Linked DNA regions of Lacibacter sediminis. The protein of the gene in region 1 binds, or shares a complex with, the protein of each later gene. Links are inferred from orthologs where the notes say so. Each region holds a gene or a part of one and is shown on either strand. Other genes may lie near its edges.

The links.
Region 2: the proteins of lpdA (region 1) and H4075_RS17080 are in contact, whole or in part, in a crystal structure (PDB 1EBD), measured with the Geobacillus stearothermophilus proteins. The link is inferred for Lacibacter sediminis from one-to-one orthologs. Residues at the interface, in WP_049624544.1 of Geobacillus stearothermophilus: Pro340, Ser341, Asp344, Tyr345, Arg403, Asp406, Val408, Glu431, Ala432, Gly433, Asp438; in WP_033016211.1 of Geobacillus stearothermophilus: Ile130, Ala131, Met132, Pro133, Arg136, Arg140, Glu141, Asn155, Arg157.

Annotation. Positions count from the first base shown.
Region 1 is NZ_CP060007.1:2,245,506-2,261,585, forward strand. What follows is about bases 5,830-8,745. They hold lpdA (dihydrolipoyl dehydrogenase), read right to left. Parts: upstream 8,033-8,745; coding sequence 6,626-8,032; downstream 5,830-6,625. Other genes in these bases: H4075_RS09640 (hypothetical protein), read left to right, coding at 5,830-6,534; H4075_RS09650 (MotA/TolQ/ExbB proton channel family protein), read left to right, coding at 8,386-8,745. Outside these bases: H4075_RS09620 (T9SS type A sorting domain-containing protein), read left to right, coding at 1-191; H4075_RS09625 (M20/M25/M40 family metallo-hydrolase), read right to left, coding at 280-1,845; H4075_RS09630 (TraB/GumN family protein), read right to left, coding at 1,977-3,215; H4075_RS09635 (MFS transporter), read right to left, coding at 3,242-4,477; more of H4075_RS09640, read left to right, coding at 4,747-5,829; more of H4075_RS09650, read left to right, coding at 8,746-9,084; H4075_RS09655 (ExbD/TolR family protein), read left to right, coding at 9,097-9,510; H4075_RS09660 (hypothetical protein), read left to right, coding at 9,584-10,285; prmC (peptide chain release factor N(5)-glutamine methyltransferase), read right to left, coding at 10,300-11,193; bifunctional diaminohydroxyphosphoribosylaminopyrimidine deaminase/5-amino-6-(5-phosphoribosylamino)uracil reductase RibD, read left to right, coding at 11,244-12,308; H4075_RS09675 (EamA family transporter), read left to right, coding at 12,310-13,194; H4075_RS09680 (IMPACT family protein), read left to right, coding at 13,247-13,849; H4075_RS09685 (YdcF family protein), read right to left, coding at 13,943-14,704; H4075_RS09690 (hypothetical protein), read left to right, coding at 14,797-15,294; H4075_RS09695 (hypothetical protein), read left to right, coding at 15,370-15,867; H4075_RS09700 (L,D-transpeptidase family protein), read right to left, coding at 15,872-16,080. UniProt on the Escherichia coli protein: Lipoamide dehydrogenase is a component of the glycine cleavage system as well as of the alpha-ketoacid dehydrogenase complexes.
Region 2 is NZ_CP060007.1:4,020,586-4,036,727, reverse strand. The notes cover bases 8,006-10,983. They hold H4075_RS17080 (2-oxo acid dehydrogenase subunit E2), read right to left. Parts: upstream 10,329-10,983; coding sequence 8,682-10,328; downstream 8,006-8,681. Other genes in these bases: H4075_RS17075 (hypothetical protein), read left to right, coding at 10,536-10,982; map (type I methionyl aminopeptidase), read right to left, coding at 8,006-8,584. Outside these bases: H4075_RS17130 (TIGR01777 family oxidoreductase), read right to left, coding at 1-565; H4075_RS17125 (hypothetical protein), read right to left, coding at 573-1,010; H4075_RS17120 (hypothetical protein), read right to left, coding at 1,032-1,385; H4075_RS17115 (GbsR/MarR family transcriptional regulator), read right to left, coding at 1,474-1,980; H4075_RS17110 (NAD(P)/FAD-dependent oxidoreductase), read right to left, coding at 2,036-3,172; H4075_RS17105 (methyltransferase domain-containing protein), read right to left, coding at 3,165-3,908; H4075_RS17100 (type III polyketide synthase), read right to left, coding at 3,901-4,989; H4075_RS17095 (UbiA family prenyltransferase), read right to left, coding at 4,982-5,845; H4075_RS17090 (hypothetical protein), read right to left, coding at 5,942-7,768; more of map, read right to left, coding at 7,826-8,005; H4075_RS17070 (DNA polymerase III subunit gamma/tau), read right to left, coding at 10,986-12,788; H4075_RS17065 (hypothetical protein), read left to right, coding at 12,797-13,534; H4075_RS17060 (hypothetical protein), read right to left, coding at 13,542-14,696; H4075_RS17055 (DUF2157 domain-containing protein), read right to left, coding at 14,693-15,673; H4075_RS17050 (hypothetical protein), read right to left, coding at 15,695-16,142.

The DNA.
Region 1 (16,080 bases):
ACACAGGTGCAGCAGTAAAGAATGCGCAGGCAGTTATTTACGATATGTCGGGTGCAGTACTACAACAAAAGAATTTTTCAGGTAACAATCTTAATATGAACGTAAGCACGCTTAAACCAGGTGCTTATTATTTAAAAGTGCAGCAAAAGGATGGTGGGGTTGCTAAGATGCACAAGTTTGTGAAACTCTAATCTGTTTCTGTTGATTGATAGTTTGATTTGGTTAAATAAAAAATGGTCTTGTTTCAACAAGACCATTTTTTTTTGTTTTATGAGATTTTTATTGTCTCACCGGTGCTGGTTTCGGCATTTCTTTCCGGGGTAATTTCTCAGCTCGTTGAGCTGTATTGTAAACAAAAGTTGCAACGATGGTGGCCATTTGTTTCAGATCATCTGGTACTAAGTGATCGTAGCTGTCCATAGTTGTGTGATGTGTACGTGTATCATACTCGATCTCATCCTGGATGAATTGAAAACCGGGAATACCTAATTCATTAAATGAAATATGATCAGTACCGCCGGTGTTTTGCAACGTGAGGGTAGAAGCACCTACACTATGAAATGGTTCCAGCCATTTTGCAAAAATCGGTTGCACGGCGCTGTTACCTTCGAGGTACACACCTCTAATCTTACCTGTTCCGTTATCAATATTGTAATAGGCAGAAATTTTTCCCTGCTCCGGTTTTACATCTTTTGTTACACGATCACCCACATTGTTTTTGATCCATCCACGTGAACCAAGTAAACCTTGTTCTTCGCCACTCCAAAGCGCAATACGAATTGTGCGTTTTGGTTGAAGATTCAATGTTTTGAAAATGCGCATCACTTCCAGCATAACTGCACAGCCGCTTGCATTGTCTGTTGCACCGGTTGAACCTTGCCAGCTGTCGAGATGTGCACCCAGCATCACTACTTCATCTTTCAATTTCGGATCAGTACCTTTTATTTCACCAATTACATTATAACCTTTCACATCGCTGCCTGTAAACTCCGATTGTACATCGAGATCTAATGAAACAGTTGTGCCCATATTCACCAATCGGTTGATGGTCTTGATATCTTCAAACGAAACAGCTATTTCAAGAACAGAAGGTTTGCCATTGGTGAAATCAACACGATTACCTGCAGGGCCTTGTACGAAAATTGTTCCGTCGTGCGATGCAGGACTGCTTGTTAAGTATGCTGCAGCTCCTTCTTCGGTGATCATCTGTTTGATAAGCGTATTCAAACGTTGTGCTGCTCCAAACCTTGCAAAGTTTTGCTGATTGCCACCGGGACCCTGCGGTTGCGGATTAGGTTTAAAATCAGCCATTTTTTTTAACTCATCGTCTGTATAACGATTTGCATCAGGTTTAAAACTGTGTTTGTATTCATCAACACGATTCACCAATACAACTTTACCCGCCAGTTTTCCTTTGTATTGAGCCAACTCGGTTGAGTCTTTCACATTGATCACTACTACATCTGCTTTCACCAAGCCTTTTGTGCTTTGTGTCCATGTTTTTGGAAAGGCCATGATCGGTTTGTAATAGGGAGCTGTCATAGCAATATAACTTTTCTTCAATTGCCAGCCTTGGCCAAAATCGCCCCATGCTTCTAACCCTGCTTTATCGGCACCCCATTTTTTCAACTGTGTTACTGCATAATTTGCTGCACGGAAATAACCGGGGGAATTGGTGAGACGTGGACCGCTAACATCAGTAAGATGAAAAGCAATATCCATGATCTGCGAATTGGCAGTGCCTTCTTTAATAATCTTGTTAATGATGTCAAGATCAGTTTTTTCATCCTGTGCCTTTACTGTTAACGCTGAGGTTACCAGCAAAAAGAGCAAGAGTTTTCTCATATTATTTTGTTTGAAGTGAAGAGATGCCGCTATGGCGGTTTATTAGTGGAAAATACAGATAGCCTGCGAGAAAACAGACAGAATCTTAGTAACGGCGTAATACAGGTGTATGCGGCTGCGCTTTTACTGAATCACTCTTTATACGGAATAGTGGCAGGTGATTGATTATACAGGATCAGGATTTGAAAAAGCTGAATAGTTGTAACAAGGGTTGGGTCTTCGCTGAGCGTAAACTCATCTGATTGAGAAAAGGGAGTTGCTTTCCTGTTTAAATGGAAGAGATATGCTTTGTTTGAATCAAAGAACGGTTCCAGCAGATTGAATTCTTTAACAGCACCGGATAAAGAACCGTTTGTGATCTTTGCATTAATGAATGGTTTCTTTTTATTGTCTGTACCAACAATATTGTTTCTGTTTGGCAGCATTGCTTCACCACCATTATATACACTCATAAATGATACAATGCCGTTCACAGCATTTAGTTTTCTTAAGATCGTAGCAAAACGTGGGTCTTCCGGAGCATCTTGTTGCTTTACATGAAAGCTGCCCATGATGCCAATCACTTTTTTCTGCTTAATACCGTAGCGTTCTTTTGCGTAAAGAAAATTTTGATACATCACGGAATCACGCAGGTCATTTCGTTTGCTGGTTGCGATATAAAGCCGTTGATGAATATTGTCAAGCAGGTGTTTTACATTTTCATAGTTATTGCCAAGCCATTTTTTATAGTTGATGTTGTTCTTGTTGAAAAAGGAATAGGCTTCATCAAATTTACTGATGAGGATTTTTGCTGTATCATTCACCGGGTCCATCTCCATGAATAACTTTTTATGATCTTCAGGTATTGAAGTAAGTGCTTCCCGTTTCAGAAACAGAAGAGCATCACGATAAGCAAAATCAAGATCAACGGTTATGATCTGCAGTTTATCTTTTTCTGGTAGTGATTGATTAAAGCTATACAACTGTTGAAAGAACTGAAACAATTGTTTATTAAAGTAGAATGTATTCGGGTGAAAATGAAAGAAGCTGTCCAAAAGCCGTTCATTGCCTGTAGTGAGATAACGGTTGAGATAGATCTGGTCGAGAAAACCCAACTCCAGTAAAATGAACCGCAGGCCTGTTTTTTTCTGCAGATAACGGATCATGTCAAATTGCAGTTCGGTATTATATTGCGCACCATGACCTTCACCGATAAGGAACAGTTGATTTTTCAGCAAACTCTTGTCAAATAGTTTTTCAGGATCGGCAAAGCGGTTGTTCCATACAATGGCATTTTTCTTCAGATACTCCTGCTGCGGTAATGCTGTTTGGGTAAAAGATACCGTAATGAAAAAATTGACAATGAGAAAAATGGTTAAATGCTTTTGCATCAGCTAAAGTTAGCAATTGTATTTTTTTATAATTCTACAAAATCTAAATCTTTAGCAAATGTTTCTTTTGTTTTACTAACGGAGTAAATGCCAATGGCAAGAATGATAACGCCTGTGACCCATGCGCCTGTTACATAGTTATTAAACACAACATTGCTTCGTAAGAACTGAAATAATAATAACATCAGCGGCAGAAAACCACGCACCAGATTTGGAACTGATACTGCTACGGTAGACCGTAAGTTGGTGCCAAACTGTTCGGCACTCATCGTAATATATAAAACGGAAATACCGGAACCAAAGCCAAGCCCCATGCAGATGAGGTACATGTTAAATGCACTGCCGCCTCCTCTTAAAACAAAGAACAACAGAATAAAGAAAGCAGTAATACCATAAAAGATGTACAATGTTTTCTTCCGGCTTTTTAAATAGTTGCTTAAAAGTCCGGCACCCATATCGCCAAACACCAAGGCGACATACTGTAACATCAATGCTTTTGGTTGATCGAAACCGGCAATGCCGAACTGCTTGGCAAACTCATCGGAAAAACTGATAATGATACCGATGATGTACCAAACAGGTAAGCCAATGGTGATAGCCCGCAGGTAACGCACAAAACGTTCTTTGTTATTTAGCAGCATGAGAAAATTGCCACGGGGTGTGTTGTCTTTTTTTACAGCTGCAAACATGTGGCTCTCCAGAAAACCTACCCGCAAAAATAAAAGAGCCAGTCCCATGCCGCCGCCTATAAAATAGCAGAGCCTCCAGTTTTCATCGCTCAGGTAATGAATAAAATAAGCAGTGATGGTGCCAAACACACCGCTTGTTGCAATGATAGCAGCAGCAATACCTCGTTTTTCTTTTGGCAACAGTTCACTTGTTAAGGTAATGCTGGCGCCTAATTCACCGGCTAAGCCTAATGCCGCAATAAAACGTATCCAACGGTATTGCTCAACATCTGTTACAAATCCATTGGCAACAGTTGCCAGCGAATACAATAAGATAGAACTGAAGAGCACACTTTTTCTTCCTTTCTTATCGCCCAGTATTCCCCAAAGAATACCGCCGATGGTTAAGCCGAGCATTTGCCAGCTCAATAAGTTTTCACCAATGTTTTTTAATTCGTTTTCAGGAACGCCTAATTCAGTGAGGCTTGAACGCCTCGTGATATTGAACAGCAGGAGATCATAAATGTCAACAAAGAATCCTAAAGCGCCAACGATAACAGGTAGGGAGAAAATGCCGTATTGTTTTGGTTGCATGCAAACGTGATTTGAAACGGAAGATAAAATATTCTGTTGAAGTAAGTCTCTCCGGGGTTTAGTAGATATGGATGTGAATTATCACCGATGTTTAAAACTGAGCTGACGAAGATCATCTTTTGATCAGTTTACTGTCAGTTGTTTCAAAACCTTACTACTGATCATACAGGATACTTTTGCGCTAGCAAAAAAGTTGGTCAAATCGAACCACTATTTATTCATCACTATCCAAAAATTTCAGGCCGGTTTTCGTCTGTTTATTTCAACTCATGAATTATTCTTCTCCGCACAGGTTTCATATTCCCGTAATGGGATTGGCATATACTGTTGATAGTCCCATTAAAGTTGCACGCTTCGGCATTTCATCCGTTATTTCCATTGTGGAAGACCGGTTGATCGAAATGATGCGTAGTCATTATTATCAAACAGCGAATCTTCCTTACACACCTATTGCTGTGCATGAAGAAGATTACAGGGCAAAGCGAATTACCGATTATCTCAACCTTGTAAACGCAATTGTGCAGGAGCAGGTAGAGAAATTGAAAACAGCAGCTTTTGAAAAAGGCTCGGAGATCATCAAGTATTTTGAAATGTTGCCGGAGGATAGTGCGTTGAAACAACTATACAGGCAGATGATAAAGTTAAATGATCAATCTGAAAAAGAAAAGATCGAAAGTTATCTGCGTTCGCAAATCGTTCCCGGTACAATTGATGTAAACATCATGACCAAAGTTGACCGAGAAACATTCACTAAAGAAGGAACATTGGTAGAAGATGGATCGGACGCTGTTGCTGCACTACGTGGATTTGTAAAAAGTAATCTCAGCAATTCATCGGTGATCTTTTCTGCAGGAATGAATCCACGTTTGTACAACTACCTTGAACATTGCAAAGAGCTTGATGCAAATGAAGAAGCTGTGTTTACTAAGAAAGTGGTTGTAAAAGTGAGTGATTACCGCTCTGCATTGATACAAGGAAAATATTTAGCGAAAAAAGGTATTTGGGTAAGTGAGTTCAGAATTGAATCGGGTTTGAATTGCGGCGGACATGCATTTGCCACAGAAGGTTATTTGTTGGGCCCAATTCTTGAGGAATTTAAAACGAAGAAAGAAGAACTGACCAATTCTTTGTTTGAAATTTATAATGCGGCACAACTGAAAAAGAATAACCGCAGTTTTGAAAAGGCGCCTGCAATTGTTTATTCTGTGCAGGGTGGAATAGGTACATATGAAGAAGATGTTTTTCTGCATCAGCAATATGGTATTGAAAGCACTGGTTGGGGCACACCGTTTTTGTTAGTGCCCGAAGCCACAACTGTTGATGATGAAACTCTGCAACTCTTATGTGCAGCAAAAGAAAAGGATGTGGTGCTGAGTGGCAACTCACCGTTGGGTGTGCGTTTCCATTACCTCAAAGGAACAAGTTCGGCTAAAGAAAAAGCAGCAAGGATCAGCAATGGAAATCCCGGCAGCCCTTGCACTGAAAAACATTTGTCGTTCAATACAGAATTTACCAAAGAACCCATCTGCACCGCTTCAAAAAAATACCAGAAACTGAAACTGGAACAATTAAAATCACTTGAGCTTCCGGGGCCGGAATACGAAAAGCAAGTGCAGGAAGTGCTGGATAAAGAATGTTTATGCGTTGGTCTAAGTAACTCTGCTGCTATTAACTATCAGCAAACTTTTGTAAAAAAGCTGGAAGCGGTAACAATTTGTCCCGGCCCGAATATCGCTAATTTCTCCAAAGTGGTTTCATTGCAAACGATGACAAATCATATTTATGGCCGTGAAAATATCATGGAAAATAAAAACCGGCCGCACATGTTTATTGCCGAGCTGAATTTATATATGAACTATCTCCGTGAGCAATTGGCAGATCGTGCAGCAATTGAGCAAGATGCAAAAAAGAAAAAATACATTGCTTCTTTCTGTACTAATCTTCGGGAAGGAATAAACTACTACCGCAATCTTACTACCTGCGCATTGAATGGGAGAGAAGCATTTGAAAGCGCATTGCATAAAACTGAACTGGAACTGGATGTTTTATTGTGTTGATTCAATATCAGTGAAAATCAAAAGCCCCGACATTTCTGTCGGGGCTTTTTTATCTTTTGAATCAAATCAATTTTATTCCTCGTTCAAACTCTTAAATATCAATCGCTTCACCATAAGCAGCAGCAGTTGCTTCTTTCAACGCTTCGCTCATAGTTGGGTGAGGATGTACACCGTTCAATATCTCGTGATAAGTTGTTTCAAGTTTACGTGCAACAACTACTTCAGCGATCAATTCGGTTACACCGGCACCAATCATGTGTGCACCAAGAAACTCACCATATTTTGCATCAAAGATCACTTTTACAAAACCATCTGTATTACCTGCTGCACTTGCTTTACCACTCGCCATGAACGGAAACTTACCAACCTTTACTTCGTAACCTGCTTCCTTCGCTGCTTTTTCTGTATAACCTACAGATGCAATTTCAGGAGTGCAATAAGTACAACCAGGAATGTTATTGTAGTCCATTGCTTCAGGAGCGTGGTTGTATTTCTTTTCCATGTAAGCAATATGCTCAGCAGCATTGATACCTTCTTTACTTGCAACGTGTGCCAGCGCCTGGCCGGGAGCCACATCACCAATTGCATAAATGCCGGGTACTGATGTTGCACCATATTTATCAACAACAATTCTGCCTTTATCTGTTTTAATACCGTTTTCTTCCAATCCAATGTTTTCGATGTTGGCAACAACACCAGCCGCACTTAATAAAATGTCTGCTTCAAGTACCTGTTCGCCCGCAGCAGTTTTCACAGTAGCTTTTACACCTGCACCAGACGTATCAACTTTTGTTACTTCAGCACTGGTCATAATAGCAATGCCTTTTTTCTTGAACTGCTTTTCCAGTTCTTTCGAAATATCTTCATCTTCAACAGGCACTACACGTGGCATAAATTCCACGATTGTAATTTTTGTACCCATACTGTTATAAAAATCAGCAAACTCTACACCAATGGCACCACTGCCCACCACGATCATAGATTTTGGTTGAGTTGGTAACACCATTGCTTCACGGTAGCCAATGATCTTTTTACCATCCTGGGGCATTGAAGGCAATACACGACTACGGCCACCTGTTGCAATAATTATATATTTAGCTTCAACTGTTTGTTTACTTCCATCTGCAGCAGTTACTTCCAGTTTGCCTTTGCCGGCAACTTTTCCGTAACCCATGATCACATCAATCTTGTTCTTCTTCATTAAAAAGTTAACACCCTTGCTCATTTTATCGGCCACACCACGGCTGCGTTTTACCACACCGCCAAAATCGTGTTTAACATCGTTGGCAGAAATACCATAATCGGCACTATGTTTCATGTATTCATACACCTGAGCACTCTTCAACAAGGCTTTGGTTGGAATACAACCCCAGTTTAAACAAACGCCACCAAGGCTTTCTTTTTCAACAATTGCAACTTTAAAACCAAGCTGTGAAGCACGGATAGCAGCAGGATAACCACCGGGGCCACTACCAAGAACAATTACATCGTATGCCATACAAAGAATTTGAAAATTTGAAAATGCAGTAATTTGAAAATTATCGGCTGCGAAGGTAGTTGAAGTGGGGGAAATAGCAAAAGGCAAGAAGCTGCTGAATGTTAGCCGATAGTCCATAGCCTGTAGCCGGTAGTTAGTAGTAAGGGCCGGAGTTCTTTTCCCACTTCCTACTACCCAATAACCACTATCGGCTCTGTTTTAGCTTTCCTCTAACACAAATCGTTAAAACATGGACGCATATTTGACTGTGGAAAATAAACAGTGAAAGCGCACGTTTAGATGCTTTGCAAGATTTACATTTGACCGTCGCAACCTTTTAGGAATGTGACAATTACTAAAACCATTGAACAGATATGAATTTCTTTCTTCTCCAGGTTCAGAATGCAGTTGATACCTTAACCAATGCAGCAACAACACAGGTAGTACCCAAAAAAGAAATGCATCTCATCGATCTGCTGATGCAGGCCGGTTGGATCATGATCCCTTTGTTATTGTTGAGCGTGGCCACCGTGTATGTGTTTGTTGAACGCTGGCTGGCCATTAAAAAAGCCACTGAAGTGGATGGTAATTTCATGAACATCATTCGTGATAATATCCTTAGCGGCAACGTAACAGCAGCACGCAACTTTGCCCGTAACACACAAAATCCAGTTGGACGTATCATCGATAAAGGTCTGCAACGTATTGGCAAGCCCATCGATTCTATTGAGAACAGTATGGAGAATGTGGCCCAGCTGGAGATGTATAAACTGGAGCGTAACGTCAACATCCTTTCCGTGATCTCTAAAGTGGCGCCCATCTTTGGTTTCGTGGGTACACTGGTTGGTTTGATGCAACTCTTCTTTAATATTAATGCCACCGGCGAATATGAACTGAGTACCATTGCCGGCGGTATCTACACAAAACTGATTACATCAATCAGTGGTCTGGTGATCGGTTTGATCGCTTACCTGTGCCATAACATTCTGCATACGCAGGTGGAGAAAGCATTGAATAAAATGGAAGCATCAGCTGCCGATTTTCTTGATGTATTGCAGGAACCAACCCGTTAAACCAACTCACGCATGAATCTCAGAAAGAAAAGAGCAGAATCATCGGAGGTGTTTACAGATGCGCTGAACGATATCCTGTTCATCCTGTTGATGTTTTTCTTAATTGTATCAACACTGGCTAACCCCAATGTGCGCAAAGCATCATTGCCAAAAGCCAAAAGCAATACCCGCAGTAAGCAAACGGTGGTGGTAACCATTGATGCCACCAATCATTTTTATGTTGGCTCCAAACCTGTTGATCCGTTGCTGATGGATACAACGCTTTCGCAAATGATCAGCGCTAAACGCAACAGCGGAGAAGAAGTAAGTATTGTGATCAATGCCGATCGTAACGCCACCATTGAAAGTTTTGCTGCAGTTCTCCGTGCTGCCGATCGCTTGGGTGTGAAGGCGGTGATGAGTGTTGATAAGAAAGGAGTGCAGTAAAGTACAAAGTGGGAAGTTGAAAGTACGAAGTATTCAAATGCAGTTTCGCCGATAAAATTGATACATCTTACCGATGAATAGAATACCTATATGCACATATAACTCTTGCAAGTCTGCACTTACATTTTTGTTATTGTTTACTGCTATTTCGGTTGGTGGGCAAACTGTAAATAATACTGTTTCAATTTATAATGCGAAGGGCGATACAATGTATTCTGATAAATCGAATGCAATAGCGGTTGTATCCGATAGTAATGTAAGAAAACAGATGATGATCACGGTAAATCAGGGAAGGATTTTTAGCCCTGATAAACAAATATATCTTGTTGATAGTTTAAAAAATGGCAGGGTAGTGGTTTCTGCCTACAATGTTAACGAAGGGAAAAAGATGTTACTTGCAAGGGAAAGCTACATCGTAGTTACTTCCCCTGAAAAAATTGTTTATGATGGATACGGTATTGAACATGGCTTTAATCTTCTCGGATATTATACAGGAAATATTCCGGTATCTATGTTCAAAAAAATTGATCGAATCAGTTTAACTCCAGGTCTGGACTTGGTTAGTGCCGTAGTTTACATAACCGTCGATAAAGAATTTGCCGAACCATATTACACAATAATTTCGTCGGCAACATTTCCTGATTACTTGTTGAGTGCATGGGCTAGAATAAAAGCAGGATATAGTGTGATTTTCGATGAGGTTAAAGTCAAAGATCAACAAGGGAATATCATAGCATTACCCAATAATATCGCATTTAAGGTGACTGCAGATTGACAACCTAGTGCTATTTATTTTTCACTGCTCACAAATGCTTTTATCATCCGCTCATTCCCACTCATATCATTCCTCAATTCAACAGTAAATCCTTTTTGCTGAAATAATTCAACGGTTTCTTTCCCCAACTGCTGATTGATCTCAACATACACAGCTCCGTTTGACTTTAGATGATGCAATGCAAAGTCAGCGATCTTTCGATAGAACAACAATGCATCTACATCAGGTACAAACAAAGCTTTGTGCGGTTCAAACTCCAGCACATGTTTACTCATCGTGTTTGCTTCTGTTGTTTTGATATAGGGTGGATTGCTGACGATGATATCGTATTTCCTTAGTTCACTCCATTTGCTCTCATCCAAAAAATCAAGCAATTGAAAGTTGATCTCTGCTTCGTTGTTTACAGCATTAATTGTAGCTGTGTGTAATGCTTCACTGCAAACATCAATGGCTGAGACTTCTGTTTCGGGAAGGTTTTTTTTGAGAGCGATGGGGATGCAGCCACTGCCGGTACCGATGTCGAGAATGGTGAGTGGTGAATAGTTAGTGGCGAGTGAGGCTGAATCCTGTACCACGTACTTCGTATTTCGTACTTCCCTGATGATCCAATCAACTAATTCTTCTGTTTCCGGTCTTGGTATCAACACAGTTTCATTTACTTCAAACTTCAACCCATAGAACCAGGCTTCGTTCAATACATATTGTAGCGGACGATGAGTGAGCAATTGTTGCAGAATGCGATCAATCTTTTGGGTTTCTTCAGCTGGGATGTTCTCTTGTTTGAGGTGATACAACTTCTTTTTACCTACATGTTCAACTACTAAAGCAGCCATCGCTTCAGCTTCAGATATTTCATGTACAGCAGTTAATGCTTCCCGTAAGTGTTGGTATTGTTCCTGCCAAGTCATACGCAAATCTACCTGCTTCTTCCGAATCCGCTATTTTTGCAGCCTTACAGATGATCACCGACGAACAATATATGCAACGCTGTATTGAACTTGCCCGTAAAGGCACAGGTTCGGTTGCGCCCAATCCCATGGTTGGGGCGGTGTTGGTACATGGTAGCGAGATCATTGGCGAAGGATGGCATCAACAGTATGGCGAAGCCCATGCGGAGGTAAATTGTATAGGTGAGGCTGTTCAAAACGGCCAGACCGATAAATTTCAACAATCTACTTTGTACGTTTCACTCGAACCCTGTGCCCATTTTGGTAAAACGCCGCCCTGCAGCGATCTCATCATCAACCACAAGATCCCGAAAGTGGTGATCGGTTGTCGAGATCCGTTTAAAGAAGTGGATGGCAAGGGAATTGAAAAACTGAAAGCTGCTGGTGTGGTAGTGATCGTTGATGTGTTGAAAGACGAATGTATTGATCTCAACAAACGGTTCTTTACGTTTCACCGGCAGCAACGTCCTTATATCATTCTCAAGTGGGCACAAACAAAGAATGGAATGATGGCTTCTAAATCGTCGGAGCGATTGTTGATCAGTAATGAAATGACCAACCGTTTGGTACATCAATGGCGCAGTGAAGAAGCTTCTATACTTGTAGGAACAAATACTGCTTTGCTTGATGATCCGCAACTTACCAACCGTTACTGGCCCGGCAAACAACCTGTTCGTTTGGTGCTGGATAAACAATTGCGGTTACCGAATACATTAAAACTGTTTAATGATGAAGCAAAAACCATCATTTTTAATTCAATAAAAAATAGTGAAGAAGTGAATGTGCGATACTATCAATTGCCAAATGCCGAAACCGTTCCTGCTTTATTAAATGCATTATATCAACTCAACATTAACAGCGTAATTGTGGAAGGCGGTGCGCAACTGCTGCAAAGTTTTATTGCTGCCGGTTTGTGGGATGAAGCAAGAATCATTACCAACGATCAACTAACTGTCGATAATGGATTAACAGCACCACAATTGATCAATTCCGTACAAACAGGCGAACAACTTATCGGTTCAGATAGAATTGGATACTTTATAAACTCATCATTCATTACTCATCACTCATTGTAATATGCTTTTATTGTTGCTCGGTAGTATTGTCTTCAGTTCATGGTTAACATTGTCGTTTAAGCTTGTTGAGAAGTTTGGCATCAATACATTCCAGGCAATTGTATTTAACTATATTACCTGTGTTATTACAGGTTCTTTTGTGAATGGAACTTTTCCTATTAACAAAGATGTAATGGGCGAGGAGTGGTTTCGCTGGGCCATGTTGATGGGCACTATATTTATTTCATTGTTCAATGTAATTGCCAAGACTGCACAAACAATGGGTGTAGCTGTTGCATCAGTTGGAAATAAGTTGTCGCTGGTAATACCTTTTTTGTTTTCCATTTACCTGTATAACGAAGAAGCCACAATTTTTAAAATAGTTGGTGTAGTTGCAGCACTGATTGCAGTAGTGCTTACCTGCTGGCCAGCACCCGGACATGTTGAACCTTCCGGCAAAGTAGTAAAGACAGCCTATTTTCTTTTGCCGGTGATTTTATTTGTTGCCAGTGGTTTGCTCGATACAATGATCAAATATGTTGAAACAACTTATATCAACGAAGAAAATCAAAATGCATATCTCATCAGTGCATTTGCAGCAGCTGCGTCTATTGGAATTATCAGTTTAGTTTTCCTGTTTGCAAGCGGACGGATAAAGTTTGAACCAAAAGCTGTTCTTGCAGGAATCATCATTGGTATACCGAATTATTTTTCGATCTGGTGCCTCATGGGTGTGTTGAAAGCATTTGCAGGAAACAGTTCTGCCATCATCCCCATCAATAATATGGGCATCGTGTTATTCAGTACGGTGGCGGCATTTTTAATGTTCAAAGAAAAATTGACCAAACTTAACTGGATGGGAATTGTATTATCCATTGTTGCTATTGCATTAATTGCCTATGGATAACGTTGCTCATTGTTAAACTCCCATTCACAATTCACCATTGACTATTCACTACATGAACGAAGAATTTTATTATACCATTGCCCAACCTGTTGTAGCCGAGTTTAAAGACCGGGGTAGTCGTTTTCTGGCCTATGCTTACCCGCTAACTTCGGTTGATGATTTTAAAGCAAAGATGAAGTTGCTGAAGGAAGAACATCCAAAAGCGGTGCATCATTGTTTTGCGTATCGGTTAGGTGTTGATGGCAATACATTTCGTGTGAGTGATGATGGAGAACCATCAGGCAGTGCAGGCAGGCCCATTCTTGGACAGATCGACAGCAAGCAGCTTTGCAATGTGCTGGTGGTTGTGGTGCGATACTTCGGTGGCACTTTGTTAGGTGTGCCAGGTTTGATCAATGCGTACAGAACAGTTACATCGCTGGCTTTGCAAACAACGCCCATCATTCAAAAGCAAATTGAAGTGAACTATCAATTGCACTTTGATTATACACGCATGAACGATGTAATGATCATAGTAAAACAATACAATTGCACTGTTATAAAACAAGAGCAGAATTTATTCTGTGATGTTGAGATCAGTATTCCTAAAAACAGGTTGGAAGAAGTGTTGTTTAAGTTAGGGGAGATGCATACGGTGGAGACAAGAAAGTTGTAAGTTCAAGGTTCTAAGTTGTAAGTCGGTCCCTGCTTGCGGTTTGTTCCTTGGATTTTGTTTTTTGGATTTTCTTCCTTGAACCTTGTGTCTTTGTCAAGCTTTGCCCGTCATCTTATACACCAGTAACCCAACTACTTCTTTCAAATAATTATCCCATCCCTGAAATGCATGATGCGACGGTGTAACAGATTCCCAGAATAGCTGCGGATTATTGATCGACGTAAAGTTGCAGGGGTAAGCAACGGTGTTCAATCCCACTTTTGTAAACACCTGCTGCGAACGTTTCATGTGCATCGCCGAGGTTATGAGCAGGTAAGGACCTTTCAACTGCAATGAATCAAGTAGTTTTTTTGAATAAACAGCATTCTCATAAGTATTGCGGCTTTGGTTCTCGCTTAATATATCCTCTTTCGCAACGCCCATCAACAACAATTCTTCTTTTACAAAATCCGCTTCTTTATATTCCTGTCGTAACACACTTCCGCTGCCACCTGTAATCAATATTTTTTTGATGTGCCCTAGTTTGTATAAACGAACGGCCTGTATATAACGATCGCTTGCGCCGCCGTAAAAACCCTGTTTGCTTTTAAATTCAAACGAAACAAAACCTGCCAGTAGAATACCTGCTTCATATTTTTCACCTGCAGTCAATATTTTTTGCTTTTCCTGCCAGCTAAGCGAAAGTTTATGAATGATGTATGGGTTTGAAAAAAGCAGGAACCAACTGATGCAGAAAATAAGCCGTCGGCGTTTTCGTTGCTGGTCTTTTGTAAAAAAAGTGATCAGGACAAAAATGAGCAGCCAGTTAAAGGGCGAAATAAAAATGGACAGAAGTTTCGATAACAGAAAAAACATGCCGTGAAGATAAAAATTTCCTGTTGCCGGCAAAGAAAGCTGGGTAAAACAAACTTTAGCAGGGATTTTGCAGTAATAAAGAAAAATATTTTATGAGACAGACTGCGGTTCTGCTTGTATTCCTGATCACTGGTGTTGCAGCATCAGCTCAATTAAAAGTAAAGCCTGATTGCGGGGTTTTAACGGTTGATGTATTCAAAGGCTGGATCAATGAAACCAAACCTAATGCCGATCCTGAGCAAATAAAAACAAAGCTTCCTTGTTTTACTTTTTCCGAAAAAGAAGCGCCTTCCTCTACCTGTGGTGGTGGGGTTTACCTGGATGATAAAGGTGTTCGTTTTTATACGCAACGTGATTACATTGTGATCAACGAAAAATTCAAAGGGAAATTTACAGCGCCTGTAATGGGTGTTAAAAAAGGCGGATTGTTTACAAGGTTCGGTAATCCCAAACTAAAAGATGCTAACTGGGAAGCCTATCAAATGGCTTATGGAATCATGATCGTTTATTACAATGCAAAAGGCGTTGTAAACAAAGTGATCATCAGTACCAAAACAACTGATGATATAGATCTCTGCACTACTAATTAACCCTTATTGCGTAAAGCTTCATTTGTTCAATTGAGACTTATACAGGAGATTTGCAGCATTCTTAAATTAGTTACTATGAAATATGCTTTTCTTCTGTGTGCAGTTTTACTGACTGGTTCTGCGGCAACAGCCCAATTAAAAACAAAGCCAGATTGTGGCGTTATCACTGTTGATGTGTACAAAGGCTGGATCAATGAAGCAAAGCCCAATGCCGATCCTGAACAGATCAAAGCCAAGCTACCATGCTTTACTTCAGCCGATAAAGAAGGAAACGAATCAGGTTGTGGTGGCGGTGTTTATTACGACGATAAAGGCATCTGCTTTTACGTACAACGTGATTATGTAGTGATCACAGATGCATTCAAAGGAAAATTCAGTGTTCCGGTTTTGGGTGCCAAACGAGATGATCTGTTTGTACGCTTTGGTAATCCTAAAATGAAAGATGCCAATTGGGAAGCGTATCAAATGGCCTTTGGCATCATGATCGTTTACTATAACATGAAAGAGGTGATCAACAAAGTTATCCTTAGCACTAAATCAATGGATGAAATTGATCTGTGCAATATCAACTAAGCATTTATTTCTGAATAGTAACGATCGTACCTGTTTGTGCATAACGGGCAAGATCGTCAATATGTGTATTCTTGAGTGAAATGCATCCGTTGGTCCAGTTGTAGTAACGGTCAATAAAATAATCGTTACCTCTTTCAACACCATGAATGCCTATCCCGTTACCAACATTTGCATTTGCAGGGATAAGTCCATTCTTTTTGCGGAGTTTGTATT
Region 2 (16,142 bases), 1.8 Mb from region 1 along the record:
CTCCACCTGACCCAAGTGTAATTGCCATTCGCAATGCGGCCTTCCTTGTGAATGGAGTTCTTTCTTCATAAAATGTTTCTTCCCACTGCTTACATACACGAACAGAAAAGTCATCTTTGATTTCGCCTGTTAATTCATCCTGCGGTTTGTCTTCGGCATGTCTATAAATAGTTGCAGACGAGGCATTGATCCAAAGCTTTGGAGGCTGTACAAGTTTATGAATCGCTTCGCCAATTATTTTTGTTGCATTGACACGGCTGTCAATAATTTCCTGTTTGTTTTTTGCTGTGTACCGGCAGTTCACAGATTTACCTGCCATGTTCACAATCATATCTGCTCCATCTAATTCTTTGTGCCATGGTCCAATCGTCTTTCCATCCCACTGAATGAAAGTAGTTTTTGAAAGCTCAGTACTTGTAAGACTGGTATATTGATTTCTGTTATTACTGCTGTTGGGCAATTGTCTTGTTAAAATAACAATCGTATTATCTTTCCCAAAGTACCTGATCATTTCTTCCCCAATAAAGCCGGAACCACCTGCAATAATTATCTTTTTGTTTGTCATTTTGTACTTAGTTTAAATAATATATAATATTAAAAACAAACAACCAGATAAACACAACTGCAAAGGTGATGAACAATGTATTCATCAATACTTCTCCAATTTTAAAAATGAGCTTATTTGGAATTTCATACATAGGGTAGTACGCAAATTGTGTAATGACTTTACCCGTCCAGTAAGCAGCAATTAACCCGGTTACTGCAACAGCAAGCGGACTGCCATTCTTTAACTCATCAGCCAGTAAGAAGGAGATCAAACCAAAGGAAAAGTTTAAACCTTGTATGTAGCGACCATATGTTTTTGCGATTTCCTGGTTAAGCGGTTTTAGCTTTTTGATATCGTTGTACCAATCGAAAACTTTGTGTCGCACATAAGGATAAACCATGGCTGTAAAAATTTGTCCGGCTGCGCCAATGTAAATGAGCCAGTTGGGGATTGTGTAGTTCATAACAATTTATTTAGTGATGAATTATTTCAAATGCACAAACTCTTTCAATTGCAAAGCCCTTAATTCTCTCCAGCAGATCCATGTGTATACAATTGCCATGAAAGGGGCGGCATATAATAATATCCATAAGCCAATACCAAGTGGAGTAAGCAGCAGCAGAATAACAACCAACCAGTGATAATACAAACGAAGGCTATTGGTATTTGTAAACCAATGTGCCAAAGCATGGACGATCATACCGGTTACGTGTAGGGCTCCAACAACATAGTAGGCAGTGAAGAGTAGTCCGCCCTCATGTGTAATAAGCCAGCTGATAAAAAATGCCAAGATCAGTAATACACTACTGTAAAATTCGAATTGCTTAAACAGTTTCATGTTTCATGTATTTTATAATTTCAGAAAAAAATGAAAATAGTGTGTTTTAAAAAAGCCGAACGAATCGGCTGTATTGATCTTTGATCAACTATTTAAAGAGCTTCAATGCTGTACTGATGAACCAATTCTCATCACTCTTCACAACAACATCGAGCATACTATCGGCATGTGCACCAAATTTTTTAATACCGCTGATAGTATCAAGAAATGTTTTTACTTCCTTGTCTTTTTTATCGCCATCCACTTTACTTAACTGATCCATCAGTTTCATCATTGGATCCAATTCACGTTTCTTGCGTTCTTTAATGATCTGGCGTGCTACTTTCCAGATATCTTTTTCAGCTGTGAAATATTCTTTGCGTTCACCTTGGATCAGCACACGATCCACCAAACCCCAATCGATCAGGTCACGGATGTTCATGTTCACATTCCCCCGGCTGATATTCAACTGGGCCATCACATCGTCCTGTGTTAAAGGGTCAGGACTGATCATCAGCAACGCATGAACTTGTGCCATGGTGCGGTTAATACCCCAATGTGTACCCATGGCGCCCCAGGTGCTGATGAACTGTTGTTTGGCTTCCGATAATTTCATGGCCCTAAGTTAGCAAACAATTCCGAATTTTCAGTAATTACTGAAAATTAATTTTTTAATAGGATCGGCCGTGTGTGAGACGTATCAACGGTTTGGCTAGGAAGGGCAGCGTTTTGACTGAATTGATGAAGAGATTGGTGATGCTTGGCTTGCCAAAGAGCCCTTGAATCAGGCGGCCGGTTTTTAAACGTTTGGCAAACTGCTGTTGCCAGTTGCGGCTGTAGCATTCTTCCATTTGCTGCCGTGTGATTTGCTGTTGCAGAAACGCATGCACCTGTTCAAACGCCAGTTTACTTCCGTGCATGGCCATGCTCATACCGTTGCCACAAAGTGGCGTGATCATGCCACCTGCATCGCCAATCATCAACACGTGATGTTCTACTTGTTGCTTTTGATCAAAGCTGATCTGTGAAATGGTAACAGGAGTCTTGTATAGAAATTCAGCTTCAGCAAATATTTTTTTGAGCTGTGGGTTTTTGCAGAGGATGTTTTTCTCCATCTGTTCAATATTGTTATTGCTTTTTTGCAAATTAACAGCAGTGGTTAAATAACAAAGACAAAATTTTCCATCTTCAATTTGTGAAATACCACAGTATCCATTTTTGAAATTGTGCAACGCAATTACATCAGCCGGCCGATTGATGTTGATATGATATTTAACGCCGATATAGTTGTTGAGTTTATTTGGTTTTTGCTGTACAAAATTTCGATTCCATTTAACATCAAGATTACATCGTTTGCCGAAACAACCTGCTGCAACTGTTGCAGTAAACTCACCGGCAGTTGAATGAATAATGAATGTATTGTCGTGAAAAATTACATCGTTCACTTTTGTTTCTTCCAGTAAATGAACATGGTGTTGCCGGGCAATGGTGGCCAGCATTTCATCCAGTTTATAACGACTGATGCCAAAACCACCAAGCGGCAATTCATGTTGAAAGATATTTCCCTCAGGCGACGATACTTCCAGTTGTTTGATGATCGGTAAATGGAGTTGTGATAACGGAATTCCTAACCATTCAAGATAGTTCCAGCTTTCCATACTGATGTATTCGCCGCAAACCTTGTGATAGGGATATGTTTCTTTTTCAAACAACACAACTTTATAACCTTGCTTTGCTGATTGAATGGCTAGAGCCAATCCGGCAAGGCCGCCACCAATGATTGCAATATCGTAATGCTTGTCAGTCATGTTTATAAATCAATAACCAACGAAAAGCCCACATCCATTTTAATTGATGGTTGTTGATAGATGGTCGATCACAAAGTTGAATAAGTTCTTCCCGTTTAAATCCTCTTGCAACACTCAATGGTGCATCGTTTTTTACAAGATATGATTTTGAAAAAAGGTTGGTCAACAGTTTGATGGAATAATAAGCAAGCACATGCCTGTGTAGATCATTCACAAAAAAACCAAGTGTTGAATTGTTCTTCATCCACATGAATTGAAATTGTAATTCATCCTCACTAAAATGATGACAGAACAACGAAGAAAAAATAATATCGGGTTTTTGCGTGAATGCTGCTGTGGAATAATCTGAGCAGATAAATTCAATGCCTTCATTTTCTCTTCTTGAATGTGCATAGGCAATGCAATGTGGGTTGATATCAATACCGATCAGTTTTATATTGATGTTTTTCTTTTTACAGTATTGTTGGATGGCTCTCAGATTATCGCCACCACCACAGCCAATTTCACAAATTTGAAGTGTTTGCGGGTGAGCCACCCCATCCTTCGACAAGCTCAGGACTGGCGGGTGACTGAGTCTGCTAATGAAATGTTGAAAGCCTTTGATAGTGATCTGGTGTCCACCTAGCCAAGTATTGATCACATCCAGTTCCTGCATATTCTGTTTGATGTCATCAAACAGAATATCATCGCCATCGAGTAGTTCTTTTTGATATGATCGTTTCGTGAGATCAGGCATGTGTTGAAGCTACAAAAGTTTCCATTGTTAAGCCAGGGCCAAAGGCGGCACCAAAAATGGATTCATCCTTACTGCTGTTTTGCATCAATTCTTTCAGCACAAATAGAATAGTAGGAGAAGACATGTTGCCATAATCACGCAACACATCATAACAAGCCTGAAGTTTTCCTTCCGGTAGTTGAAGCGATTTATGAATAGTATCTACAATGCGCCTTCCTCCGGGATGAATACACCAGTTACTGATATCGTTTTGTTGCAGATCTGCATGTTGCAATGCTCTCTGCACCAACGGTTCAAAATCTTCTTTAATGAGATCAGGAATATATCCGCTCAACGTCATTAAGAAGCCAGTGGATGAGAGTTCCCATGCCATGTCCCGTTTGCCTTTAGGCACAATTTCGCTGTAAAAACTTTTCAGGTGCAGTCCTTTTGCAGTTACATCATCATGCATCACCAATGCTGCAGCACTACCATCTCCAAATAAAAGCGTGGAAGCAATACTATCCGGACTAGCATCTTTTTGGAAATGCAGTGTGCATAATTCAGTACACACAACCATCACTTTTGCAGCACGATCGGTTTTGCAAATCATATCAGCCAGCTTTAATCCGTGAATGGCTGCATAGCAACCCATGAAGTTGATGGAAGTGCGAAAGATATTTTTTGGAAGATCCATCAGCTCCATCACCATCAGATCAAGACCCGGCGCACTCATGCCTGTGCAACTGACTGTTATAAGATGCGTGATTTGCTGACTGTTTATCTTTCCTGCAATACATTGCCTGATCGCATCAACAGATAACGGTGCCGCATAACGGTTGTACCAACGCATGCGATGTTCTAAATCCGGAAATGGTTCAAGATTTTCGCTGTGCGGATAAAACTTCCATTCAGGTAATTTGTGACTGTAATCGGGAACAACAGAGTAACGTGTATCAATTCCACTTTGGCTGTACAGAAATTTCAGCTTCCTGTTTTCAACAGCATCTAAGGCATACACTTCCTGCATGAACTGCAGGATATCTTTCTGCGCATGTTTAAATGCCGGAACGGCTGTGCCAATGGAAACCAGTTTACTCAAATTGATTCATGATTAAGATCGTTATAAATGCTGCGTTGGTGCATATACTTGCCAAAACGTTCATTTGCATCGTATGTTTAAAATCTGCAAAACTTTCGTCCTTCCACACTTTCACTGCCCACCATAAGAAATAAACGAGAATGGGGAGGAAAAAGATGGCCAGGATGAAAAATTCTTTTATCATCAGTGATGAAAAGAAGGTATAACCAACAAACATCATGGCAACAGAGTAAACAACGGCGCAGAATACAAAGGTTTTGCGATAGCCCAGCAGGTAACTGATGGTTGTCACTCCATCTTCTTTATCCTGCTTATGCTGATAAATTTGTGTAAGCGGATAAAACCCGCCGATCAGCAAGCTTGCTGCAATCATACCTGCAATAGGCATGCCTGTTTTAAGCATCACTGATGATCCATGATAAACCATCCAGAAAACCAAACCACCTTGCAGCGTAATTACTGTGAGATAACCAATAATTGGATACTGTTTCAGCCTTACACCACGATAGCTGTATAGCCTTGACCCAATGATATAAATAAGTATTCCAACTGCAAACCAGTAACTGATAATGAATGACAGTGCAACAGCTAAAACATCCATAGCAACTGTTGTATAATATAATTGCTTTGTTGGCTGCAATGGGTTTGCAAGGCCACCAATAGGAGAGTTGTCCCTGTCCATATAACTGTTATAACCATTGCTGGATGGGTACACAAGCACATGAAGAATGATAAAGATCAATAACGCATTTGTCCGGTTGATGTTTACCAATTGAGTTAATGCAAACCAATATACCGGCATTAAGAAAATGGAGAAATGAAATCGTAACAGCTGTATAGTACTTTTCCTGATCATGGTTGATGATGCTTATTGTAAATGTAAGCTTTGTTTAATGGGCAAACTATCGCCTGGCTGTCATTTGAAGCTCACAAAATATGTAACGCAGATCTGCTAAAAAAGTTCCAGTTTCAGGTTTTTGATCAGTAATGGCTTGCGTGCCAGGTTCCATACCAGCACTTTTACTTCGTCACCTGTTTGCAGTTTAAATGAAAGTGGTGCAAAGAAATGAACAGGTCCCCATTGATTAAGATCAGTATGCCGGAGTTCAATGCGTGGATGCTTTAAACAGGAGCTGTCAGCAAGCCCGATTTTATTATTGATCTTTACGGCTTTCCAAAGCAGGACCTCGCCATTGCGTGTAACGGTTAACACCATCAACTGATAGCGGTACCAATCGTATATCTGTTCAGGTGCGTTGAAAGTACCGCTGGCTTTTATGTATGATGTAGTGATATCTTTTGCAGCGGTAAAATATTGCAGCGATACAGGTGCAAACTCTTCCTGCTCACTCATCCGAATGAAATCTTTTTGCTGTATGCTGTCGTAGGGATTTATTTCAGCCATTGATTTTTGAGCAGGCAGTGATGAAGCATGGGGCTGCCGGTCGCCACAATCCATGACCACGAGATCGTTATAACTGAGTCTCGATTTAAAAAGTGTTTGCAGGTTAAACGTTGCGTTCGATTCCTCACTCCACATTTCTCTTTTTGCCTGCTGCGTACTTTGTTTGATATTGACGAAGCAACAAAACAACAACAGCACCCAAAGAGAAACCTGCATTACTATTTGCTTTGTTGAAGTATTTATGAGTGTTGCTAATGGGATTGCCAGTAAAGGATAAAGGTGAATCATTGGCCTTGAACCAAACCCATTAATATAATTATAACACCACCACGAGTAAATGATATAAATATAGAGTGGCAACAATGTAAGAAACAGCAACTGTACTTTCCTGAAACGTTTGGCAAATACAAGTCCGACAAAAGCAAAAAACATAATCGGCGTGTAAGCCAGCCAACCGTTCTTGAATCCAAACAAGCCTTCAAAAATATGTGGATGTAAGAAATCAAATTTTTGATTCACATAACTGTCATAAAAAAATGATCCGCCATATTTTTTCCAGTACAGCATTTGTGGAATGATCGGAAGTAAAAAGCAAAGAGCAGCAATGCCAATGTAAACAGCATTCTTCCTGATGAATTGTACTTTCTCTGTAAACGATGCACGGTTATAGATGCCATACATGACAGGAATAAGCAAACAGAGAATATCTGAAGGGCGAATGATGCTGATAAAACCGGCTGTTAAACCTGTTACTACAAATAACAGCAGGGAAGGTTTTTGATGTACTCTGATGGTAAGGAATAGCAACAATGCATAAAGAAAGAATAGCAGGTTGTGTGCCATCCCGCTTTGGTAAAAGGAAAACCAAAAAAGGTTTGTGCCGATAAGAACGATGCAGGTGGTTATGATTGCTGTATTTCGATCAACAAACAGCAGCAACGATCGAAACAGGAAAAATAAACCCAGTAAGAGATAAGCAATACTTGAAAACCGGATGGCGTTGCTGTATGTTTTTGAAAACCCATTTGCTTCCCCGTTTGTGAGCTTTGCAATTACATGTGCTACAGTAAAAAAAGGTAATTCAAAAAAAGCGGTGCCGTAGGTGTATTGATTTACGAAATATCCCTTTGCGCTTTTGCCTGATTGCGCATACATATCCGTTACATAGTTCGTTACTATGGGATCAATGCCATTGTCAGTTGGTAAGGTTTCAGGATGGCCGGTGTTGTTGTAAATAAATGCAGTTGGCAAATAGAGATAATAGCCCAATGCATCGCCATAAAAAACGAGACTTTTTCTTCCCTGTATAAAATAAAACAAGCACGAGATAAGGATCGTACACGCAAGTAAAATGTTGGTGCTTGTTTTGCCCATTTGCTGCAATATAAACAGAAGCCTGCAAAGATGATTTAGAGGAAAAAATGTTACTGATCAAATACCATTGGCTGCTGTAAGAATAACCGGCTTGCCATCTGTGATCATGATCGTGTGTTCATGCTGCACAACATAGCCGCCTTTGTTACCAACGAAGGTCCAGCCGTCTTCTAACTCTACAGCTTGTGTAGAATGTGTGGCAATGAATGTTTCAATGGCAACAACTGAGTTTTTGCGAAAACGTTTTGTATTAAAACGATCATAATAGTTTGGTATCTCCAGTGGATCTTCATGCAAACTTCTGCCAACACCATGACCCGTTAAATTCTGTATCACTTTGCAGTTTGCTTTCTTTGCCTGTGTCTCGATCAGTTTACCAATCTCTGAAATACGCACACCTCCTTTTATCTGATCGAGTGCATTGTATAAAATTCGTTTCGACAGATCAACCAAGGGTTGGTGCTGATGCATATCTTCACCAACAACAAATGAACCGCCATTGTCTGACCAATAACCATCTAACTCAGCTGATACATCAATATTCACCAGGTCTCCTTCCTGAAGAATAATATTTGTTGATGGAATACCATGTGCAAATGATTTGTTGACACTGATACAAGTGAAGCCAGGAAAATTATAAGTAAGATAAGGTGCTGATTTAGCGCCCATCTCCTCCAACAATTTTCCGCCATAGTCATCCAGTTCTTTCGTGCTGATGCCGGGCTTTGCATATTCACGCATAGCTTTTAATGTAACAGCCACAGCGTTGCTGATCTTTTGCATTCCTTCCAGTTCTGCATTGTTGGTGATGGACATAATAGTTACTGTTTAGTCAATAAAGATAAAATGATTCAGCAATAAAAAATCCCGTTGCAACAGTGCAACGGGATCATATAAAATTGATCAGAGATACTTATACCAACATGGTAACAGGATTCTCGATATACTTCTTCAATGTTTGCAGGAACGAAGAACCAACAGCACCATCAACACTGCGGTGATCGCAACTCAATGTTACTTTCATTACATTGGTAGTACCGAAGCTGCCATCTTTCTTCTTGATCACAATTTCTTTAATGCGACCAACAGCAAGAATACAGCTGTCTGGCGGGTTGATGATGGCAGTGAAATCTTCAATATCCATCATACCTAAGTTAGAGATCGTAAATGTGTTGCCGGTAAATTCCTGCGGTTGCAGTTTACCTGTTCTTGCTTTATCGTACAAGCCATTTGCTTCAGAAGCGATCTGGCTCAAACTTTTTTGATCTGCAAATTTGAATACAGGAACAATCAATCCCTGGTCAACTGCAACCGCACTACCAATATGAATATGATTGTAAGTGCGGATAAACTCGCCCATCCATGAAGAGTTCACTGCAGGATGTTTGCGCAATGCCATAGCACATGCTTTGATCATCATATCCTGGAAGCTGATCTTAACCGGACTAACTGCATTCATTTGTGCACGTGCTGCCATGGCATTATCCATGTTCAGTTCCATTTTCAAATAGAAATGCGGAGCAGTAAACATGCTTTCGCCCAAACGACGTGCAATTGTTTTGCGCATGTTGCTGTTTGGCGTATCAACAAATCCTTCGCCTGCACCGGGAGTAAAGGCAATAACAGGAGCAGAAGGAGTTGCTGCTTTGGCTGCAGGAACACTTGCGGCAGCAGCTGCAGGTTTATAATTATCGATATCTGCTTTAATGATACGGCCCCCATCACCACTGCCTTGTACAGCGTGGAGATCGATACCTTTTTCAGCAGCAATTTTCTTTGCTAATGGAGATGCTTTTAAACGACCGTTTTCTGTGCTTGAAGCTGTTGTTGATGCAACAGCGGCAGGTGTGGTTGCGGCAGCAGCTGTTGTTGCAGCCGTTGCACTTGCCGGAGCTGAGGGAGTACCCGGATTTTTAAATGCATTCACCAAAGCAGAAATATCTGTACCGGCTTTACCGATCACAGCAATTACTTCGTTTACTTTGGCAGCATTGCCTGCTTCAACACCGGTATATAAAATTGTGCCGTCTACATACGGAATCACTTCCATCGTTGCTTTGTCGGTTTCAACATCTGCAAGACTTTCATCGGCCTTTACAGCGTCACCCACTTTCTTATTCCAGGCAATGATTTTTCCTTCTGTCATTGTATCGCTCAGGAGAGGCATACGGATAACCGTAACACCCAACTGGCCAGCTAATGCGTCAGCATCAACACCTGCAGCGGCAGGAGCCGAAGGAGCAGGGGCAGCAGCCGTTTCAGTTGCAGCAGCCGGAGCCGGAGCAGCCGATCCGCCATCTAACAGGCTTTTATAATCTTCACCTTCTTTACCAACGATTGCAATAATTTCATTGATCTGTGCTGCTTTGCCTTCCGGAACACCGATATAGAGTAAGGTGCCATCGGCATAACCCACAACTTCCATCGTCGCTTTATCGGTTTCAACATCTGCAAGCACATCATCGCCTTTAACTTTGTCGCCCACCTGTTTGTTCCATTTCAGAATTTTTCCTTCGGTCATGGTATCACTTAACAGGGGCATACGAATCACTTCAGCCATAAGATCAGTTTTTTGTCGTAATGAGGGCGTGAAATTAAGGCAATTTAGGCAAATATCGACCTGTGGTTTCTGGTCAATAACTGTTAGTTTTTCGAGCCATGCTTTCGAAGGTTTACAGAAAGCAGTAATGCAGCCTGTTTGAAACAAAAGAAGCAGCAGTAAGCAACGAAAAATGCGTTTAATTTGTCAGAAAGGAAAACAACCGCTATGCGAATCCTTACAATTTTCTCACTGTTGATCGTTCTGATGTCATCATGCAGTACAGAACCTGCAGCAAATATGCCTTTGGCGGGAACATGGCAATTAGTTGAGATAAAGGATAAGAGTACAGGTGCCACGCTAACTTATCAACCCGGTAATGCCGGAAGGATCAGTCTTTCGTTAAAAGCAGATGGTTCATTTACCGGGAAAACGTTGAAAAATACAATTAGTGGCGGCAGCTACACATTACCTGCAGCTCACCAAGTGAATTTTGGTTTCTTTAATATGACGGAAGTTGCTGAAGATAATTTAGGCTCGGCTTTTTTAACGGTGCTGATGTCATGTAACCTGCAATCGCTTTATCCCTGCAAGCCTTCCGATTACACAATAAGCGGTAAAACAATTTTGATTACTACAGCATTGCGGTATGATATGAAAATGGTAAAACTGTAGAATTTAGTAATCCAGTTCCAATCCCAACCTATCTTTCAGATCTTTTACCAGCGGATATTTCTCAGTCATTCGAATAAATTGCTCCTTCATAGAAAGTGGTCGTTCAACCGGTGTAAGATCTTCCGGTTCTTCAACCAACTGAACAAGAATATTAATGTTGGGGTTTTTAAAAAAGCTTTGCACATGTTGCAGCAATGCTGTTTTCTCCTGCTTCAGAAAACCAAGTTGAATATTGCCATACACCTGAACTTCAAAGTCAAGAGGAGTTTTCATGCGGCATTCCATCATCTCAAATGTAGATACCACCGAATGTTTGGTGGCTGCTTTCAGTTTGAGAATGTATTCCTGCCAGGCTATTTTCAAACCTTCGGGATCAATTTCTTTTTGCTGATTGTTGGGATTATTATTTTCAGCTGCAATTTTTTCACGCAGTTTTGATAAGCCGCCTTTGATACCTGCAGAAGCAGTTTTTGGAACAGCAGTTTGTGCAATTGGATTTTGGACATTGGCTTTTGGTTCTTGCGTCTTGTGCCTTGTGTCTTGTAACTTCTCCAATGGTTCTTCTACAATTAGTTTTGCCCCACTTGTTTCCTGCACCTTGTTCCTTGTGCCTTCAGTTGGTACATGTTCCTTTACTTCAATTGGTTTCAATGCACGAAACTGAACCGCCTTCGTTTTCTCAACTACTTTTTTTTTATCAGTAAGATCGAGTGCCTGTTGCAGGTACGTAAGTTTGATCAAAGCCAGTTCAACATGCAGACGTTTGTTACGTGCCTGTTTGTAGTTGATCTCTGCTTCATTCAACACATTCAATGCGCTGATGATATACGAAGCAGATGTTTTTTTAGCAGCGGAGGTGTATTTTTCTTTAAAGCTTTCTACCACTTCTAAAAGGTTTACCACTTTCTCATCTTTACAAACAAGTAAGTTGCGGAAGAATTCGGCCATGGCATTCAGTACCATATCGCCTTCAAAACCTTTGCGGTTGATATCATCAAACAACAACATGCTTGTAGCAAGGTCCTGTTGTTGCATGGCCTCCAGCAACTTAAAGAAATAATCAGCATCAAGAATATTCAGATGCTCTAATGTATTCTGGTAAGTTAATTCGCCATTGGTAAAGCTCACGATCTTATCCATGATGCTGAGCGCATCACGCATACAACCTTCACTTTTTTGAGCGATCACCTGCAGTGCAGGTTTCTCTGCGTTGATCTCTTCTTTGCCAACAATTTCCTGCAGATGTTCAACGGTATCATTAATGGTGATGCGTTTGAAATCGAAGATCTGGCAACGGCTTAAGATGGTTGGCAGAATTTTATGTTTCTCCGTAGTTGCTAAAATAAAAATGGCATAGGAAGGAGGCTCTTCCAGCGTTTTCAAAAATGCATTGAAGGCACTGGAGCTGAGCATGTGTACCTCATCGATGATATACACTTTGTATTTCCCCATCTGCGGTGCAAAACGCACCTGCTCAATTAAGGAACGGATATCATCCACCGAGTTGTTACTGGCAGCATCGAGTTCATGAATGTTGAGTGATGTTCCTTCGTTAAAGGTTCTGCAGCTCACACAGGTATCGCAAGCCTCACCATTTGGTTGAATATTTTCGCAGTTGATGGTTTTTGCCAGAATACGGGCACAGGTGGTTTTGCCCACACCACGTGGACCGCAAAACAAAAATGCATGCGCCAGCTGGTTGTGGCTGATGGCATTCTTTAATGTAGTGGTGATATGCGATTGGCCCACAACTGTATCAAAAGTCTGGGGTCTGTACTTCCGTGCTGAAACAATGAATTTATCCATAACTGCGGGTGCAATTTAGGGAAAATAAACCCTTTCAGGTTTTCCTGACTGAGAATGCTTTGCTGGAAACTTTATCCGTCCTGCTAAAAAATAAAAATTATTTTACATTCGAACTTTTTACTCCAATCATGCGACAGCTAACTTTACTTTTTGCAACGTTTATTTCTTTGTTATCAAATGCCCAACATACACTTCCCCAAAGGCATCTGCAATTATACGCTGGCCCAAGTTTAAACGGCACAGGAGATGTTATTGGTTTTGCTTATGATTCTGAGTTTGGGAAATATTTCAACAAAAAATCTTCGTGGTTTGTGGGTATTGGTGGTACTATTCATGATAAGCAATGGCCAATTTTTTATACCGATCAACAAGGAAATGAAGTTGATGCTTCTGTAAGGGGGACTATTGCGGGGGTTCAAATTGCAGGCCTTTACGGATACAGCATTGTTAGAAGTGAGGTACATGAATTGTTACTAAAGATTGGGCCAATTTTAAGATACCAATCGACCTCTTATTGGGATGAACTCGGCGTGTATCCTCCTGCAGGAACGGGTTTTCCCATTCCACTTGTATCTTTTTTTAATACATCCCCCCAACGAACGCTAGCAATAGGAGGTAATGTAGGTTTTGTATACAACTATACTATCTCAAAAAAAATTTCCATCGGTGTTTTGGCAGAGTTGCAACTTGATACGAACGGAGATACAATTTCACAATGTTTATTGAGTGTTGGACGAAGGTTTTAATCCCTATTTAATACTCTCCACCCGCTCCACCGCCTCCAAAACTACCACCGCCAAATTTAGTGGCATCAGAAGACTTTGCTTCTTGTCCCAGGGTTTCAACAATGACTAAAGATTCGATCAGCGACTTTTCATCTTTTTGATCACCCTTCTGTTCTGTATAAACAAAACCAAACCTCGGTTGCCTGAGGTAATTGATCAGCACATATGAAAGAATAAGCAGAATGGCTCCGGCAATTGTCATTGCTATTTCTAATGGAAGAACAGAATGATAATATCGAATCGTAAAGATCATGGCCGCAATCAGCAGCACACCGATCCTTAAAAAGATAACATCTTTCTTTAGTAATCCTCTGATAATATAAAGAATGGGAATAAGAACAGTCAATACCCAAAACAACCACCCGAAAGGTAAAGAACCATCACTGGTTAAATGAAACATTGCATTGTTTACTTCCCGCACCACATAATAATTTCCTGCCGCATAAAAACTGAGCAGACTGAAGATGATGATCAGGGTAAAGCAATGCTTATAATTTTTCAGGGTTTCTTTCTTTTCGAGCCGTATCATTAAAAAATAAACCGCTGCAGATGCGGCCATCAGCACAAACGGTATAATGGCCTTGGAAATTCCAAGGTGATCGGTAAAGAGAAAAAAGATAATGGCCAATAAGCTAAGAAACGCAATAACACCCATGATCCTGTCGGCAAACCGGAGTGAACAATAGAATGAAATGAGGAACGTAAGGATACAATTCGTTAATGCACCTGAATCAATGATAACAATCAGGCTTCCCAATAGCATACCGGCAGAATTCCACAACAGTGCATCATCCACACCCGAGTTGTAATGGTTATTTTTCTCAATCATGAATTCCAATGCTGCATAGGTAAGCAATGAAAAAAACAGCAAGAGAATTTTCATTGCATCTTCAATAGAGCTCATAAAGATCAATGAAAAAAGACTGAAGGAAAACGAAACGACGATTCCGGTTAATATGAATAGCCCGATGCGGATGAAAAAATTGGGTGTGTAAAAATGAACCGGGTATTTTGCTTTGATCTGTTGCAATTCATCTGCACTGATCAGCTTGCTTTCGAAAGCTGATGTTGATTGCTGTTGCACCTCCTTATTATGCAGCGATGTTTTGTTATAGGCGATCATGCTGCTTTTATTTTACGGTTAGAACTGATGAGGAAGAAAACAAGACCGATTCCTGAAGCAATAAAATACATTAATCCAAGATAGATGGATGTCATTCCAAAATTTCTCATTGAATCTAGCAGTTGAATAACCACGTAGCCCATACCGATATAAGTGTAAAGTGTGGTAATCACTAAAAAATAAAATGATTTGTTCAGTATCGATCTTGTATAAAAAAAGTATGCCAATGCGATCAATAACAGAAACCAAAGCAGGTAAAGAACATCGAAGTGGAACATTGCAGCAAGACAGGAAATAAAAAGAAGATGGGTTCCAAAATTGCTGTACGTAAATTCAAAATGAGGTTTAAATGCTTTCATTTTTGAGATAACAGCTAAAGCAATCAAAAAGGCTCCCAGAAACAAAGCCGTATAGATGATGGTACTGCTGTTAAAATCATTTGCCTTCAATAATTGGGAAGGCGTAACGGTTATTCCTATCCATGCTGCTAAGTTGGTAATAGCCAAACTGAGTATACCGAGGTGATCAAAATAGTAAGCTGAAAAGAATAGAACCAGCATTGGTATAAGAGTAGCCAGTCCGTATCTCGTTCCAAACACATTGTATTGAAATTGCAGGTAAGCAATAAAGCTCATGAAGGTTAAGCAGGCAAGTAGCAGCACGTAATCAAAATATACATTGGGCGATTCTACTTTGGATGTTGCAAACGGAAGTTTTGTGTTTATACAATAGAAAAAAGCAGACGCACAAATCAAAGCGATGAACACAAGGATAGCCTGGTGACCAATACTGTCAATGTTTTTATAAATGAGGATGCCGAGTCCACCGCTTAAAAGCAATACGCCGAGGTATAAAAGGATTTTAATATCCCAATGAAGCGAAATAAGTTTTTTGTCTGAATCTTTCTTGATTTTTTCGAATGAACTGTCAGATACTAGTCCTTCAGCGTGGAGTTGTTCGAATAGCCGGGTATTCATGACCGTAATGTTAAGAATTTTTTACAACACCGGATGTCGTTTAAACTCTTTTCCCCTGTCAAACAAAAAGCGATAGGTAATCAATCGACGGCTGATATGGGTGCCAAGGCTTGCAGCCACGTTCATCATGCGGGGATTGAAATCGCCGATCCATTGCATTTCATAATCGTCGTATAACATGGGAGCCTGTATCACTTTGGCAGCTTCAATGATCATAAATGCATCTACACCTTTGTGCTGATGTTCGGGTACAATACCAAAGATGATACCGGTGAATTTTTTATTTCGCTTCGTAGCTTTTACCCAAAGAAATTTGAGTTTGCTCCAGAGATCAAATCGCCCATGTAGTTCCATGAACCATTGATTAAGATCGGGCAGGTTGAGCCAGATCGCAACCGGTTCATCTTTGTAATAGGTAAACCAACTGATGCGTTCATCCATCACCGGCTTCATGGCATTGAACATCGCC